2 regions of the Streptomyces sp. NPDC006372 genome follow, and region 1 is predicted to be linked to the other one. Evidence: riboswitches for the same ligand, from Rfam matches in the RefSeq annotation. Region 1 holds a riboswitch; the other holds the start of a gene.

Region 1 (7,597 bases):
GTTCGCTGTCCGGCGGCGGCCGGAAGGTGCTAGCCGGCGCTCAGCTCCGTCAGTGCGGCGAGCGGCAGCGTGTGCTGCGTCTGGAGGACCTTCGCGCGCAGGTAGCGGACGTTGTGCGCGGTGGTGAAGACCCCCGTGGGGATCCGGTCGCGGACGTCGACGCCCAGGTCCCGCAACTGGTCGGCCTTGTCGGGGTTGTTGGAGAGCAGGTCCAGCTCGCCGATGCCGAGGGCCCGCAGCATCTGGGCCGCCGCCGTGTAGTCCCGGGCGTCCTCCGGCAGCCCCAGGGCCGCGTTCGCCTCGTACGTGTCGAGGCCCTCGTCCTGGAGGGCGTACGCGTCGAGCTTGTTGTAGAGACCGATGCCCCGGCCCTCCTGGCGGAGGTAGAGCAGCACGCCGCCGCGGTCGGCGATGCGCTCGACGGCCTCGCGCAGCTGCGGACCGCAGTCGCAGCGGGCCGAGCCGAACACGTCCCCGGTCAGGCACTCGGAGTGCAGCCGCACCAGCGGAACCGGGCCGGGCTCGCCCAGGACGACGGCCACGTGCTCCTGGCCGTCGGCCAGCCCGTGGAAGGTGACGACTTCGGCGTCGGCCTGGTAGCCGTCGTGGAAGCGCAGCGGGACCCGGACACGGGAGCGCGGGGTGGCGACGACGGTGGGGGTGTCGGGCATGCGGGGCCTCCGGGTTCCGTTCCTGTTCGGCTGCACAGCCGTCTGCTGGACTGCTTCAGATTTGAAGCAGATCCACGATCGGAACCCTACTCTTGCTTAAAATTTGAAGCAATGATGCCCGAGGGGGTGTGACGCGCCTCACGAACAGGCCGTCGACGACCTCCGTCGCCACGGCACGTCGTCCGACGCCGGCCGTGCCCCGTCCTCCTGGAGCCCCTGCGCGATCGCCGAGGCGATCTCCTCCAGCTGCCCCACCTGCTCCTCGCTGAGCCGGTCGAACAGGAAGCTCCGCACCGTCTCGACGTGCCCGGGCGCGGCGCGCTCCAGAACGGCGAAGCCCTCGTCGGTCAGGGCCGCGATGCTCCCCCGTTTGTCGTACCGGCAGGCCTCGCGCCGCAGCATGCCGTCCTTCTCCAGCCGCGTCACCGCGTACGTCAGCCGACTGCGCGTGATCTTCAGCCGCTCGGCGAGATCGGTCATGCGCAGCCGCCGCTCCGGGGACTCGGACAGGACGGACAGGATGGAGTAGTACAGGTGGGGCATGCCGGCGTCCTGCTGGAGCTGCCGGTCGATCGCGTCCTCCAGGAGCAGCGAGGCGGCGATGTACGCGCGCCAGGCGCGTTGCTCCTCGGGGGTGAGCCAGCGATTCGTCATGCCACCAGTGTAGGTTTGTTTCAAACTTGAACCAAGCCCGTCCCGTCAGTCCGCCGTCCCAACGAGCCGGGAGCGTCGATGCCCCACCCGTACGTCCTGCTGTCCGCCGCCGTCTCCCTCGACGGCTACCTGGACGACACCGGCCCCGAACGCCTGCTCCTGTCCAGCCCGGCCGACTTCGACCGGGTCGACGAGGTCCGGGCCTCCGTCGACGCCATCCTGGTCGGCGCGGGAACCATCCGTGCCGACAACCCCCGTCTGCTGGTCAACTCACCCGTGCGGCGCGCCGCCCGCACAGCGGCCGGCCTGCCGGAATACCCCTTGAAGGTCACCGTCAGCGGCACCGGCGACCTCGACCCGGCGGCACGGTTCTGGCACACCGGCGGCGAGAAGGTCCTCTACACCACCGACGAGGGCGCCGAACGCGCCCGTGCCCTCGGCCTCGCCGCCGACGTCGTCCCCCTCGGCGCCGGCCTCGACTGGCGGCGGCTCCTCACCCACCTGCACGACGAACGAGGGGTGCGCCGGCTCATGGTCGAGGGCGGCGGCCTGATCCACACCCAGCTGCTCACCCAGGGCCTCGCCGACGAACTCCAACTGGTCCTCGCCCCGCTCTTCGTGGGCGACCCCGCCGCCCCCCGCCTCTTCGGGCCGGGCGGCTACCAGTCCGGCCGGCTCCGGCTGCTGGAGACCCGGCGGATCGAGGACGTGGTCCTCATGCGCTACGAGCCGACCGAGCCGGGCACCGGGTCCCTCCCCACCGCCGCCGACCGCCGCTGGCTCGCCCTCGCCTGCGAACTGGCCGCACAGTGTCCACCGTCGGACACGGCGTTCAGTGTCGGCGCGGTGGTGGTCGCGGCCGACGGTACGGAACTGGCCCGGGGCCACTCCCGTGAGGGCGGCGACCCGGTCGTGCACGCGGAGGAGGCGGCCCTGGCGAAGACCGACCCGGCCGACCCGAGGCTCGCCGGCGCGACGGTCTACAGCAGCCTGGAACCCTGCGCCCGCCGGGCCTCCCGGCCCGCGCCCTGTGCCCGGCTGATCCTCGACGCGGGCGTACGGCGGGTCGTCACGGCCTGGCGCGAGCCGGACACTTTCGTGGCGGGGGCCGACGGCAGCGGCGTCCTGGCGGACGGGGGAGCGGAGGTCGTCGTCCTTGCTGAGTACGAGGGACCGGCGAAGGCTCCGAACCGCCACCTGCTGAGCTGAACCGGTGGGTGTGTGCGAGCTGTCCCGCTGATGGCGTACACTGGTGACACAACGACGCGGGGTGGAGCAGCTCGGTAGCTCGCTGGGCTCATAACCCAGAGGTCGCAGGTTCAAATCCTGTCCCCGCTACTGAAGGCCGAGGGCCGGAATCCGAAAGGGTTCCGGCCCTCGGTTCATGTCGGGCCCTCATCCTCACGGACAGTGAGTGAATCGCCCCGCTCCGCAGTACAACTGACGCTCCGTCAAAACCCGTGAGTCACTTGCGGAGCGGTCAACTCGCCCGATTTAAGCCGGTCATGCCAGGTAAGTCCGCGCGAAAAAGGTTAATGATCAAGCGGAATCGCTGGAATACCCACCGCGCCTCCATTAACGTTCGATAACGCAGCGCGGTCGTCCCAGCCGTCACAGAAGGCGGCTCCGTGCGCACGCGCCGAATCCCGAAAGGGAACCGGGGAACCACCACTTGGGGTGAATCGGGCGGATGCCGCCGTGGAAGCACGGTCGGTATACGCGCGTAGGAGACCTTCCTGCTCCGAACCCGTCAGCTAACCCGGTAGGCGAGAAGGAAGGAAAGGAGTACGCCCACGTGGCGTCCAACCGGCCTGCCCCCGCGGCCCCGTCCCCGCGCGACCAGCACGACACCGAGACCTTCGGCTTCGGCGGTCACCGCACCGACGAGGGCCCGTTCCAGGAATGGAACCCCACCGCGGAGTCCATCCGTCCCGTCCGTGGCCGGCATCGCGTCACCAAGCAGCGCGGCGGAGGGCTCGCCCGCAGCTCCACCGTCCTGGGCGTCGGCGTCATAGCCGCCGTGGGCGCGGGCGGCATCGCCAGCGCCCAGACCGGCAAGCCGCCGGTGTCGATCTCCGTGCCGGACCTGCCCTCGGTGGGTTCCCTCATCTCGGACGACGACACCCCCGAAGGCTCCTCCACCCCGCTCAGCGACCTCGCCACGGCGTCCGCCGACACCGACCAGGGCGGCTCCGGCGCGGGCGAGGCGCTGCGCGCCCGGATCATGGCCCAGGTCGAGCGCCAGCAGGAGCAGATCGAGACCAAGGCCGCACAGGACGCCGCGAAGGCCGCCGAGAAGGCGGCCGCGGAAGCCGCCGCCAAGGCGGAGCAGGAAGCCAAGGCCAAGGCCGCCGAAGCCAAGAAGAAGGCGGAGGAGGAGGCCCGGAAGAAGGCCGAGGCCGAGCGGCTCGCCGCCCTCGCCAAGCAGTTCACGCTGCCGACCTCCTCGTACACCCTCACCTCCACCTTCGGCCAGGCCGGCGCCTACTGGTCCTCCGGCTACCACACGGGCCTGGACTTCGCCGCGCCCACGGGTACCCCGATCAAGGCGGTGCACAGCGGCACCATCACCGAGGCCGGCTGGAACGGCTCCTACGGCTACAAGACGGTCCTGACCCTCGATGACGGCACGGAGATCTGGTACGCCCACCAGTCGTCCATCGGCGTCAGCGTCGGGCAGAAGGTCAGCACGGGCGACGTCATCGGCCGCGTGGGCGCCACCGGCAACGTCACCGGCGCGCACCTGCACCTCGAGGTCCACTCCGGTGGTTCGTCGAGCGGCATCGACCCGATGGCGTGGCTGCGGGGCAAGGGCCTCACTCCCTGAGCCTCGCTCCTGGAGTCTCCTGAGCCTCACCTTCCGGGCGGTGCACGCCAGTTGAAGCACCGGCGGTCCTGACGACGACCCCCCGACGTCCGGACCGCCGGTTCTCGTTTACAAGACTTTTGCGTCCACGGCGGAATGAGCCACTCCGTCACGGCCGTTGACGTGGAGCATGACTTCTCTTCGCAAGCTCGGCTCCTCCGACCTCGAGGTCTTCCCGCTCGCCCTCGGCGGCAACGTCTTCGGCTGGACCGCCGACGAGGACCGGTCCTTCGCCGTCCTCGACGCCTATACCGCCGCCGGCGGCAACTTCGTCGACAGCGCCGACGTCTACTCGGCGTGGGTCGACGGCAACCAGGGCGGCGAGTCCGAGACCATACTCGGCAAGTGGCTCGAGGCGCGCGGCAACCGCTCCGACGTGGTCGTCGCCACGAAGGTCAGCCAGCACCCCGAGTTCCAGGGCCTGTCCGCAGCCAACATCAAGGCCGCCGCCGACGCCTCCCTGCGGCGCCTGCGCACCGACTACATCGACCTCTACTACACCCACTTCGACCAGCCCGACGTGCCGGTCGAGGAGATCATCGGCGCGCTCGACGAACTCGTGAAGGTCGGCAAGGTGCGGCACATCGCCGCCTCCAACATCTCCGCCGAGCGGCTGCGGGCGTCCCTGGAGTTCTCCGACCGCGAGGGCCTCGCCCGGTACGTGGCTCTCCAGCCGCACTACAACCTGGTCTCCCGCGACACCTACGAGGGTGAGCTCCAGGACCTCGCCGAGCAGGCCGGTCTCGCGGCCGTCCCCTACTACGCGCTCGCGTCCGGCTTCCTCACGGGCAAGTACCGGCCCGGCACGACGGTCGAGAGCGCGCGGGCGGGCGGTGCCGCCAAGCACCTGGAGACCGAGCGGGGCCGGCGTGTCCTCGACGCCCTCGACGAGATCGCCGCGGCCCATGACGCCCCCGTCGCCACGGTCGCCCTGGCCTGGCTCGCCGCCCAGCCCACGGTGGCGGCGCCGATCGCCTCCGCGCGGACGGTGGAGCAGCTGCCCGCGCTGGTGGGCGTCGGGGAGCTGACCCTGACGGAGGGGGAGGTGCGGCGGCTCACCGAGGCTTCCGCCTGAGACCCGAACCCCGGGCCGTACTCCGCGTCCTGCCGGCTACGACCGGTACGGGTTGTACGCGGGGTACGGCATCGGGTGGCCGTACCCGTACGCCCCGTGCACCGGCCAGGGCGGTGCCGTCACCGGGACCGGAGGGGCCGTGATCCGTGCCGCGTGGTCCAGCGCGGGGCGGGCGGCCTCCCGGCGCCGCCACAGCTCGTCGAGCAGTTCCCGTTCCCGGACGGCGAAGTCGCCGCCGGCGCGGCCCCGGCGGCCCCGGTGCCGCAGGAACGCCAGGGACGTCGCGTATCCCTCGTACTGGGCCACCGACCGTGCCGCCGCCTTCCCCGCGTGGCGGCGGGCGTACTGGCGGGCGATCCGCCGGGCCCGCATCGAGCCGAGCGCGTACGGCTCCGCCGGGGTCAGCCACCCGGCCACGGCGTACGCGGGCAGTTCCGTCTGTACGGTCCGCAGCTCCCGCTGCCGTGTCCAGACCACCAGCCACGTCAGCAGCCCGAAGATGGGCACCATGAACGCCGCGTACACCGCGAAGAACCCGTACTCACCGAACGCGGACGAGCCGTTCCACATCGCGTGCATGCCCATCGCGAGCAGCAGCCCGGAGAGCGGGAAGGCGATCCGGCGGATGTGCTGGCCGTCCGCCGCGAGCGCGGCGATGCCGAAGCCGATGCCGGTCAGGACGGTGAAGAGCGGGTGCGCGAACGGCGACATGATGATGCGCACGAAGAAGGTCGCCGCCGTGACGGAAGCGATGCCGCTGTGGCCGGTGAGCTGGTCGGTGCCGAAGGCCATGCCCAGGTAGAGGATGTTCTCCGTGAACGCGAAGCCGGTCGCGGTGACACCGGCCACCACGACCCCGTCGACGATCCCGGTGAAGTCGCGGCGCCGGAAGAGGAAGACCAGCAGGACGGCCGCCGCCTTGGCCGTCTCCTCCACCACCGGCGCTATCACGGTCGCTCCGAGGGTGTCGGCGCTGGAGGGATCCGCGGTCGCCGTCGCTATCCATCTGGTCGCGAAGCTGTTGGCGACGATCGCTATCAGCGCCGCCGCGCAGGCGCCCCAGGCGAAACAGAACAGCAGGTTCCGCCAAGGGCCCGGTTCGACCCGGTCCAGCCACCGGAACGTGGCGATGAGCAGCGGGACCGGGAGGGTGGCCAGTCCGAGCCCCACCAGGAAGCCTTCCGTGCCCGTCTCCTCGCGGACCAGGGCGAGGATCACCAGGCCGGAGATCGCGAGGAGCGTCGTCAGGGCGCCGTAGCGCACCCAGGTGCGCTGCCACCAGTGGGCGTGCCGCAGGGGGCCGCCGGGGTGCGACGGGAACGGGGGGCTGGTGGCCACGGCTTCGACCCTAACGACGGATGGGCGCTGTCCGCAGGCGGGAGATGCGGTGCGGGTGCGGTCAGGCGCCGGCGGGGGGTTGCTCCACGTGCTGTACGCGACGGAAGAGGAGGTCGTTCACGACATGTCCCTTGTCCAGTCCCTGGCCCTCGAAACGGGTCAGGGGGCGGAAGTCGGGACGCGGCGCGAAACCTCCGTCCGCCTGCGTGTTCTCGAAGTCGGGGTGTGCCGTGAGTACCTCGAGCATCTGTTCGGCGTACGGTTCCCAGTCGGTCGCGCAGTGCATGATCCCGCCGGGCCTGATGCGGCTTGCGGCGAGGCTCAGGAAGTCGGGCTGGATGAGCCTGCGCTTGTGGTGCCGCTTCTTGGGCCACGGGTCGGGGAAGAAGACGCGGAGGCCGTCGAGGGAGTCCGGGGCGAGCATCTCGCGGAGCAGGATGATCGCGTCGCCGTTGCCGACCCGGATGTTGGACAGGCCGTCCCGGTCGGCGAGATTGAGCAGGTTGCCCTGGCCGGGGGTGTGGACGTCGACGGCGAGGATGTCGGTGCCGGGGTCGGCGGCGGCCATCCGGGCGGTGGCCTCGCCCATGCCGAAGCCGATCTCCAGGACGACGGGGTTGTCGTTGCCGAACAGTTCGGCGAGGTCGAGGGTCCGGCTGCCGTCGATGTCGAGGCCCCACTTGGGCCACAGCCGCTGGAGCGCGTCGGCCTGCCCGGCGGTCACCCGACTCCGCCGCGGCTGAAAACTCCGGATCCGCCGCTCGAAGTGCGACCCGGCGGGGTCGGCCTTCGGCCCATCGGGAAAACGCGGCTCTCCCTTGACCCGGGTATGCCGAACGGACACACCGGGCACGTGCTGCGGGTGCTCACCGCCGGGGGTGGACGGAAAACTTTCGGGGGTATTAACGGAGTCAGACACAGTGCCCCCGATTTTACGGTGATGCACCTGGCTGCGGGCAGTCGTGCCGCTGGGGCGATGGGGGTCCCCCCTGC
Region 2 (7,597 bases), on a different contig from region 1:
GCAGCGCCGAGACGATCGCGTGCGGCAGCCGGGTCGTCCGCACGGCGTGCCCCTGGGGAGCGGCTCCGTGCCGGGCGCCCTGGACCACGACCAGCGGTTTCGCCGCGGCCGTCCGGCGGGCGAGCCGGGCGAACTTGCGGGGGTTGCCGATGGACTCCAGGTACATGAGGACGACGTCGGTGTCGGGGTCCTCGTACCAGTACTGGAGGAGGTCGTTGCCGGAGACGTCGGCACGGTTGCCGGAGGAGACGAAGGTGGAGACGCCGGTCACGCCCGTGACCCCGCCGCCGCGCCGGTGCAGCCGGGACAGCAGCGCGATGCCGATCGCGCCGGACTGGGCGAACAGGCCGATCCGGCCCGGGCGGGGTGTCTCGGGGGCGAGGGAGGCGTTGAGCCGGACCCGCGGGGAGGTGTTGATGACGCCGAAGGCGTTCGGCCCGATGATCCGCATGCCGTAGGTGCGCGCGTGCCGCACGAGGGCGCGCTGGCGTTCGCGCCCCTCGGTGCCGCTGTCGGCGTACCCGGCGGAGACCACGACGAGCCCCTGCACGCCGTGTTCGCCGCACTCGGTCACGACCTCGTGGACGTGCTCGGCCGGTACGGCGACGACCGCGAGGTCGACAGGGCCGTCGATGTCGCGCACCGAGCGGTACGCGGGCACTCCGTCCAGCTCCTTCTGCCCTTCCGGCAGGGCCTTGTTCACGGCGTGGAGGCGGCCGCGGTACCCGGCGTCGCGGATGTTGTCGAGGACGCTGCGGCCCACGCCGCCCGGGGTGCGCCCGGCGCCGATGACGGCGACCGAGCCGGGCGCGAGCAGCCGCTGCACGGAGCGCGCCTCGGCGCGGTGTTCGCGCGCGTACTGCACGGCGAGGGAGCGGTCGGTGGGTTCGAGGTCGAACTCCAGCCGCACGACGCCGTCCTCGAAGCTGCGTTTCTGGGTGTACCCGGCGTCCGTGAACACCTTGATCATCTTGGTGTTGGCGGGCAGCACCTCGGCGGCGAAGCGGCGGATGCCGCGCTCCCGGGCGACGGCGCCGATGTGTTCGAGGAGGGCGGAGGCGACGCCGCGCCCCTGGTGGGCGTCCTGGACCAGGAAGGCGACCTCGGCCTCGTCGGCCGGCGCGGACGCGGGTGTTCCGTCGGCACCGATCCGGTCGTAGCGTACGGTGGCGATGAACTCGCCGCCGACCGTGGCCGCGAGTCCCACCCGGTCCACAAAGTCGTGGTGCGTGAAGCGGTGGACGTCCTTGGCGGACAGGCGAGGGTACGGCGCGAAGAAGCGGTAGTACTTCGACTCGTCGGAGACCTGCTCGTAGAAGCTGACCAGACGCTCGGCGTCATCGACGGTGATGGGCCGGATGCGCGCGGTGCCACCGTCGCGCAGCACCACGTCGGCTTCCCAGTGGGCGGGATACTCGTGCCGGTCCGGCGAGGTCTGCATGGGCCCCAGAGTACGGCTAGCGTCCGACAGTGGACGCGAGGCAGTCTGTGGAGGGCGTCAGTCGGGTCGAGGCCGCGACCCGACGGCACCCCGGGGCGGTCCCAGGGCCGCTCCGGCACAGCTTCACGATATGGGAAACTGGTCTAGACAACCCTGAAAACCGAAGGGCAGCAACACATGGCTGAGCGCCGCGTCAACGTCGGCTGGGCCGAGGGCCTCCACGCCCGCCCCGCTTCCATCTTCGTCCGAGCCGCCACGGCCGCAGGCGTCCCGGTGACGATCGCCAAGGCAGACGGGAACCCCGTCAACGCGGCCTCCATGCTGGCCGTCCTCGGCCTCGGTGCCCAGGGCGGCGAGGAGATCGTCCTCGCCTCCGACGCCGAGGGCGCCGACGCCGCCCTGGACCGGCTCGCGAAGCTGGTCTCCGAGGGTCTCGAGGAACTGCCCGAGACCGTCTGAGTATTTTTCGCGCCTGATCCGGCGCACCCCGAAGGGTCCGTCCGATTTCATCGGGCGGGCCCTTCGCCTTTATCGAATTCCCTGCCTGGGGCAGCACAAATAATCCCCCGAGAAATGCCCGTTCTTTGTATACGGCTTCCGTGTTAATGCCGCGGGCTCGCCGTGTTTACGGGATGTTGCGAGTTCCTCACACGCTCGGCACGCTCCCCGGCGGAGCCGAATCGCAGGCGGTGCGCGGCCGTCGCACGCTCGGTGTGCAGCGCCGTGACCGCCCGCGCGCGCTCGCTGTCCCCGCGCGCCACCGCGTCGACGATCGCGCCGTGCTCGGTCCAGGACTCCACGGGGCCGGCCGGTGCCTCCACCGCGTACATCCAGGCGATCTTGTGGCGGAGCTGGGTGAGCGTCGAGGTCAGGGCGGGGCTGCCGGAAGCCTGCGCGAGCGTCTCGTGGAACCAGCCGCCCAGCGAGCGCAGGTCGTCGCTGTTGCCCCGGCGGGCGCGCTCCTGGCCCAGCCGGACCAGCCCGCGCAGGACTTTCAGATGCGCCTCGGTGCGGCGCTGGGCGGCACGGGCGGCGCCGAGCGGCTCCAGCAGCGTACGCATCTCCAGCAGGTCGGCGGCCTCCTGCTCGCTGGGTTCGGCGACACAGGCCCCCGCGTGCCGTCGGGTCACCACGAAGCCCTCGGCCTCCAAAGTGCGCAGGGCCTCCCGGACGGGCACGCGCGAGACGCCGTAGCGGCGCGCGAGGAGTTCCTCGGTCAGCCGGCTGCCGCGCTCGTGGACACCCGCGACGATGTCGTCCCGGATGGCCGTGCACACAGACTGCGCGGGAATACGCATGACCGACCTCCGCTTAATCCCCGTGAAACGTCGACGAGTGACGTGTGTTCCGTGACTCTATTGCAATCAGCGGGAATTTCCGACGGCTATCCGGAATCCATGGATATTTTTTGGACAGGCGGACGTCACAAACGCCGAAAGCCCCGGCTCGGCGAGCCGGGGCTTCGGGAAGCGGAGCGGTGTGCCGCCTAGACGTTCACGCCGTGCGAGCGGAGGTAGGCGAGGGGGTCGATGTCGGAGCCGTACTCGGGGCTCGTCCGGGCCTCGAAGTGCAGGTGCGGGCCGGTGACGTTGCCGGTCGCGCCGGACAGGCCGATCTGCTGGCCGGGGGTGACCTTCTGGCCGACCGAGACACCGATGGACGACAGATGGCCGTACTGGGTGTACGTGCCGTCGTTCATCTTGATCACGATGTTGTTGCCGTAGGAGCCGCCCCAGCCGGCCTCGACGACCTCACCCATGCCGACGGCGTGGACGGAGGTGCCGGTGGCGGCGTGGAAGTCGATGCCGGTGTGGCTGCCGGAGGACCACAGGCCGCTGCTGGCCTTGTAGCCGGTGGAGACGTACGAGCCGGAGATCGGGGGCACGAAGGAGTTGAGGCGCTTGCGCTCGGCCTCACGGGCGGCGCGCTCCTTGGCCTCGCGGGCCTTCTCGGCCGCCTCCTTGGCCTTCTTGGCGGCTTCGGCGGCCCGCTCGCGCGCGGCCTCCTCGGCCTTCTTCTTGGCGGCGGCCTCTTCGGCGGCCTGCTTCTGGGCGGCGGCCTGGGCGTCGATCTGCTGGGCCACGGTGTCGCCGAGGGTGACGACCGGGGTGAGGCCGGTCTGCTCGGCGGCGGGCTCGGCGGCGAAGGCCGGAGCGGCCACGGTGCCGATGACGCCGGTGGTGGCGAGGGCCGCGACTCCCGCCGCGCGGGCCGTGCCGCGCTGGATCCTGCTGGGACGCCGGTGCTTCCCGGTGGCGCGCGTGAACGCCATGAAGTGGCTGATCCTTTCCTTCCCTCTCGCCTACCGGGTTAGCTGACGGGTTCGGAGCAGGAAGGTCTCCTACGGACCCCCTCGCGGTGCGCGCGGGCGTCCGATTCACCCCAGGGACTGCGGTGGGTCCCCGGCTCCCCTGGCTCGCGCCGTACGGGGACTCGGCGATGACTGTCCGGTGCCGCGGGTGCGGCGCACTGCCTGACGAACAGCCCGGACGACGCTAAGCGGCACCACTTTCAATTCCCAAACGGATCTAAGATTTTGTAGCGCATCCCACAGGGCAGACGGGCAACTCCCGTACCAATTCGGGCATAAAGGGGCCCTGGTGCCTTTGAAGACAACCAGGGCCCCTGCGCGCGGTGCCGTTACTCGGCGGCCACGACGGTCACTTCGCCGATGCCGAGGGCCTCCACAGGGCCCTTGATCTGCGCCGCGTCACCCACGAGGACGGTCACCAGACGGTCCACCGGGAATGCGCTGACGGCCGCCGCGGTGGCCTCCACGGTGCCGGTCGCGGCGAGCTGCCGGTACAGCGCGGCCTGGTAGTCGTCGGGCAGGTGCTGCTCGACCTGGTCCGCCAGCGTGCTCGCGACGGCCGCCGCCGTCTCGTACTTCAGCGGCGCCACGCCGACCAGGTTCTGCACGGCGACGTCCCGCTCGGCGTCGGTCAGCCCCTCGGCGGCGAGGGTGCGCAGCACCGTCCAGAGGTCCTCCAGGGCGGGCCCGGTGTTGGGCGTGTCCACGGAGCCGCTGATGGCGAGCATCGCCGCACCCGTCCCGTCCGGGGCGGACCTGAGGACCTGGGCGAACGCCCGCACGCCGTAGGTGTAGCCCTTCTCCTCGCGCAGGACACGGTCCAGACGGGAGGTGAGGGTGCCGCCGAGGCAGTACGTGCCGAGCACCTGGGCGGGCCACACGCGGTCGTGCCGGTCCGAGCCGATCCGGCCGATCAGCAGCTGGGTCTGGACGGCGCCCGGACGGTCCACGATGACGACCCGGCCCGTGTCGTCGGCGGTCACCGGCGGCACCGGGCGCGGCTCCGCCGAGGAGCCGGTCCAGGAGCCCAGCGTGTCGCCGAGCAGGGCGTCGAGGTCGATGCCGGTGAGGTCACCGACGACCACGGCGGTGGCCGTGGCGGGGCGGACGTGCTTCTCGTAGAAGGCGCGGACCGCCGCGGAGTCGATCGCGGCGACCGTCTCCTCGGTGCCCTGCCGGGGCCGCGACATGCGCGAACCGGCCGGGAACAGCTCCTTGGAGAGCTCCTTGGCGGCGCGGCGGGAGGGGTTGGCCAGCTCGTGCGGGATCTCGTCGAGGCGGTTGCGGACCAGCCGCTCGACCTCGCTGTCCGCGAACGCGGGCGCCCTGAGGGCGTCGGCGACCAGGGCGAGTCCCTTGGCGAGCCGGGAGGCCGGCACCTCCAGGCTGAGCCGGACACCGGGGTGGTCGGCGTGCGCGTCGAGGGTGGCACCGGCGCGCTCCAGCTCGGCGGCGAACTCCTCGGCGGAGTGCTTGTCGGTGCCCTCGGAGAAGGCCCGCGCCATGATCGTGGCCACACCGTCGAGGCCGGCCGGTTCCGCGTCCAGGGGCGCGTCCAGCAGCACCTCCACGGCGACGACCTGCTGGCCGGGGCGGTGGCAGCGCAGCACCGTCAGGCCGTTGGCGAGCGTGCCGCGCTCGGGGGCGGGGAAGGCCCACGGCCGGGCCTCGCCCTCCCGCGGCTGGGGGTGGAAGTCCATCGTGGCGAGCTCGGTCACTTGGCCGCCTCCTCGTTCTCGTTGGTGGCCGCGGCTGCGGTGTCCTCGGTGGTGCCGGCGTCCTCGGCGGCCTCCGCGTCGCCGGCCTCGTCGGCGACGGGCTCGTAGACGAGCACCGCGCGGTTGTCGGGCCGCAGGCGGGCCTTGGCCACCTCCTGGACCTCCTCGGCCGTCACCTCCAGCACGCGCTGCACGGCGGTCAGGGCGAGCTGCGGGTCGCCGAACAGCACGGCGTACCGGCACAGTTCGTCGGCGCGGCCGGCGACGGTGCCGAGCCGGTCCAGCCACTCGCGCTCCAACTGGGCCTGGGCCCGCTCCATCTCCTCGGCCGTCGGGCCCTCCTCGGCGAACCGGGCGAGCTCCTCGTCGATGGCGGTCTCGATCACCGGCACCTCGACGTCACCGGACGTCTTCACGTCCAGCCACCCGAGGGAGGGCGCCCCGGCGAGCCGCAGCAGGCCGAAGCCGGCCGCCACCGCCGTACGGTCCCGCCGCACGAGACGGTTGTACAGGCGGGAGGACTCGCCGCCGCCGAGGACCGTGAGGGCCAGGTCGGCCGCGTCGCACGCGCGCGTGCCGTCGTGCGGCAGCCGGTAGGCGGCCATCAGGGCGCGCGCCGGGACCTCCTCCTCGACGACCTCGCGCAGCTGCTCGCCGATGGTCTCCGGCAGCGAGCCGTCCCGGGGCGGGTGCTTGCCGTCGTGGCCCGGGATGGAACCGAAGTACTTCTCGATCCAGGCCAGGGTCTGCTCCGGGTCGATGTCGCCGACCACGGAGAGCACGGCGTTGTTCGGCGCGTAGTAGGTGCGGAAGAACGCGCGCGCGTCCTCCAGGGTCGCCGCGTCCAGGTCGGCCATCGAGCCGATCGGGGTGTGGTGGTACGGGTGGCCCTCCGGGTAGGCGAGGGCGGTCAGCTTCTCGAAAGCGGTGCCGTACGGCACGTTGTCGTAGCGCTGACGGCGCTCGTTCTTGACGACGTCGCGCTGGTTCTCCATCGACTCGTCGTCGAGGGCGGTCAGCAGGGAGCCCATGCGGTCGGCCTCCAGCCAGAGGGCGAGCTCCAGCTGGTGGGCGGGCATGGTCTCGAAGTAGTTGGTCCGCTCGAAGCTGGTGGTGCCGTTCAGCGAACCGCCCGCGCCCTGGACGAGCTCGAAATGGCCGTTGCCCTTCACCTGGGCGGAACCCTGGAACATCAAGTGCTCGAAAAGGTGAGCCAGGCCGGTACGCCCCTTGACTTCGTGGCGCGAACCGACGTCGTACCAGAGGCACACCGCCGCGACCGGGGTCAGGTGGTCCTCGGAGAGCACCACGCGCAGGCCGTTGGCCAGGCGGTGCTCGGTCGCTGTCAGGCCCCCGGAGCCTGCCTGGGCTGTGGCCGTGTGACCCATGGGCATGTACGTCCCTTCGATCGCGGAGCGGTCTTCACAACCGCGGATTTCTGCCGGTCCTGCCACTGTATGCAAGCGCGCGAAGCGCCGGTGAAGTTCCCGGGGGGGCGTACGCGCAGAGCGAGACGGCGTGACCCGCCGTGCCCGGCCGGACGGCGCGACGGGCGTCAGAGACCGGGTCCTGGTCCCGGTTGTCAGTGCGGCGGTCCACAATGGTCGGCGTCAGATCCGGATCGCAGAGGCAAGGAGCCGGCAGCGATGGCCCGCCGCAGCACGAAGACCCCGCCGCCCGACGACTCGTACGAGGAGCGGATCCTCGACATCGACGTCGTCGACGAGATGCAGGGCTCCTTCCTCGAGTACGCGTACTCGGTCATCTACTCCCGCGCCCTGCCGGACGCCCGCGACGGTCTCAAGCCCGTGCACCGCCGCATCGTCTACCAGATGAGCGAGATGGGCCTGCGCCCCGAGCGGGGGTACGTCAAGTGCGCCCGTGTCGTCGGCGAGGTCATGGGCAAGCTGCACCCGCACGGCGACGCGTCGATCTACGACGCCCTGGTGCGCATGGCCCAGCCCTTCTCGATGCGCGTCCCGCTGGTGGACGGGCACGGCAACTTCGGCTCGCTGGGCAACGACGACCCACCGGCCGCCATGCGGTACACCGAGTGCCGCATGGCCGAGGCGACGAGCCTGATGACGGACTCGATCGACGAGGACACCGTCGACTTCAACCCGAACT

The links. Region 1 has a riboswitch for cyclic di-AMP ahead of ABZ016_RS40570 (M23 family metallopeptidase). Riboswitches for the same ligand answer to the same signal wherever they lie in the genome.
Positions count from the first base shown of each region.
Region 2: it holds a riboswitch for cyclic di-AMP, as region 1 does, so the genes downstream of both, ABZ016_RS36415 (M23 family metallopeptidase) here and ABZ016_RS40570 (M23 family metallopeptidase) in region 1, are expected to answer to the same signal.

Region 1 covers NZ_JBEXQJ010000055.1:18,193-25,789, reverse strand. Annotated here, with positions in the region: gene ribA (GTP cyclohydrolase II) at 30-671, opposite strand; gene ABZ016_RS40585 (MarR family transcriptional regulator) at 810-1,325, opposite strand; gene ABZ016_RS40580 (dihydrofolate reductase family protein) at 1,404-2,534, shown strand; tRNA gene ABZ016_RS40575 (tRNA-Met) at 2,590-2,663, shown strand; cyclic di-AMP (ydaO/yuaA leader) riboswitch at 2,953-3,109, shown strand; gene ABZ016_RS40570 (M23 family metallopeptidase) at 3,121-4,152, shown strand; gene ABZ016_RS40565 (aldo/keto reductase) at 4,322-5,266, shown strand; gene ABZ016_RS40560 (PrsW family intramembrane metalloprotease) at 5,303-6,604, opposite strand; gene trmB (tRNA (guanosine(46)-N7)-methyltransferase TrmB) at 6,666-7,523, opposite strand.
Region 2 covers NZ_JBEXQJ010000038.1:63,828-71,424, reverse strand. Annotated here, with positions in the region: gene ABZ016_RS36430 (GNAT family N-acetyltransferase) at 1-1,441, opposite strand, end outside; gene ABZ016_RS36425 (HPr family phosphocarrier protein) at 1,619-1,900, shown strand; gene ABZ016_RS36420 (GntR family transcriptional regulator) at 2,044-2,739, opposite strand; gene ABZ016_RS36415 (M23 family metallopeptidase) at 2,928-3,713, opposite strand; cyclic di-AMP (ydaO/yuaA leader) riboswitch at 3,726-3,890, opposite strand; gene ABZ016_RS36410 (pitrilysin family protein) at 4,082-5,470, opposite strand; gene ABZ016_RS36405 (pitrilysin family protein) at 5,467-6,864, opposite strand; gene ABZ016_RS36400 (DNA topoisomerase IV subunit A) at 7,117-7,597, shown strand, end outside.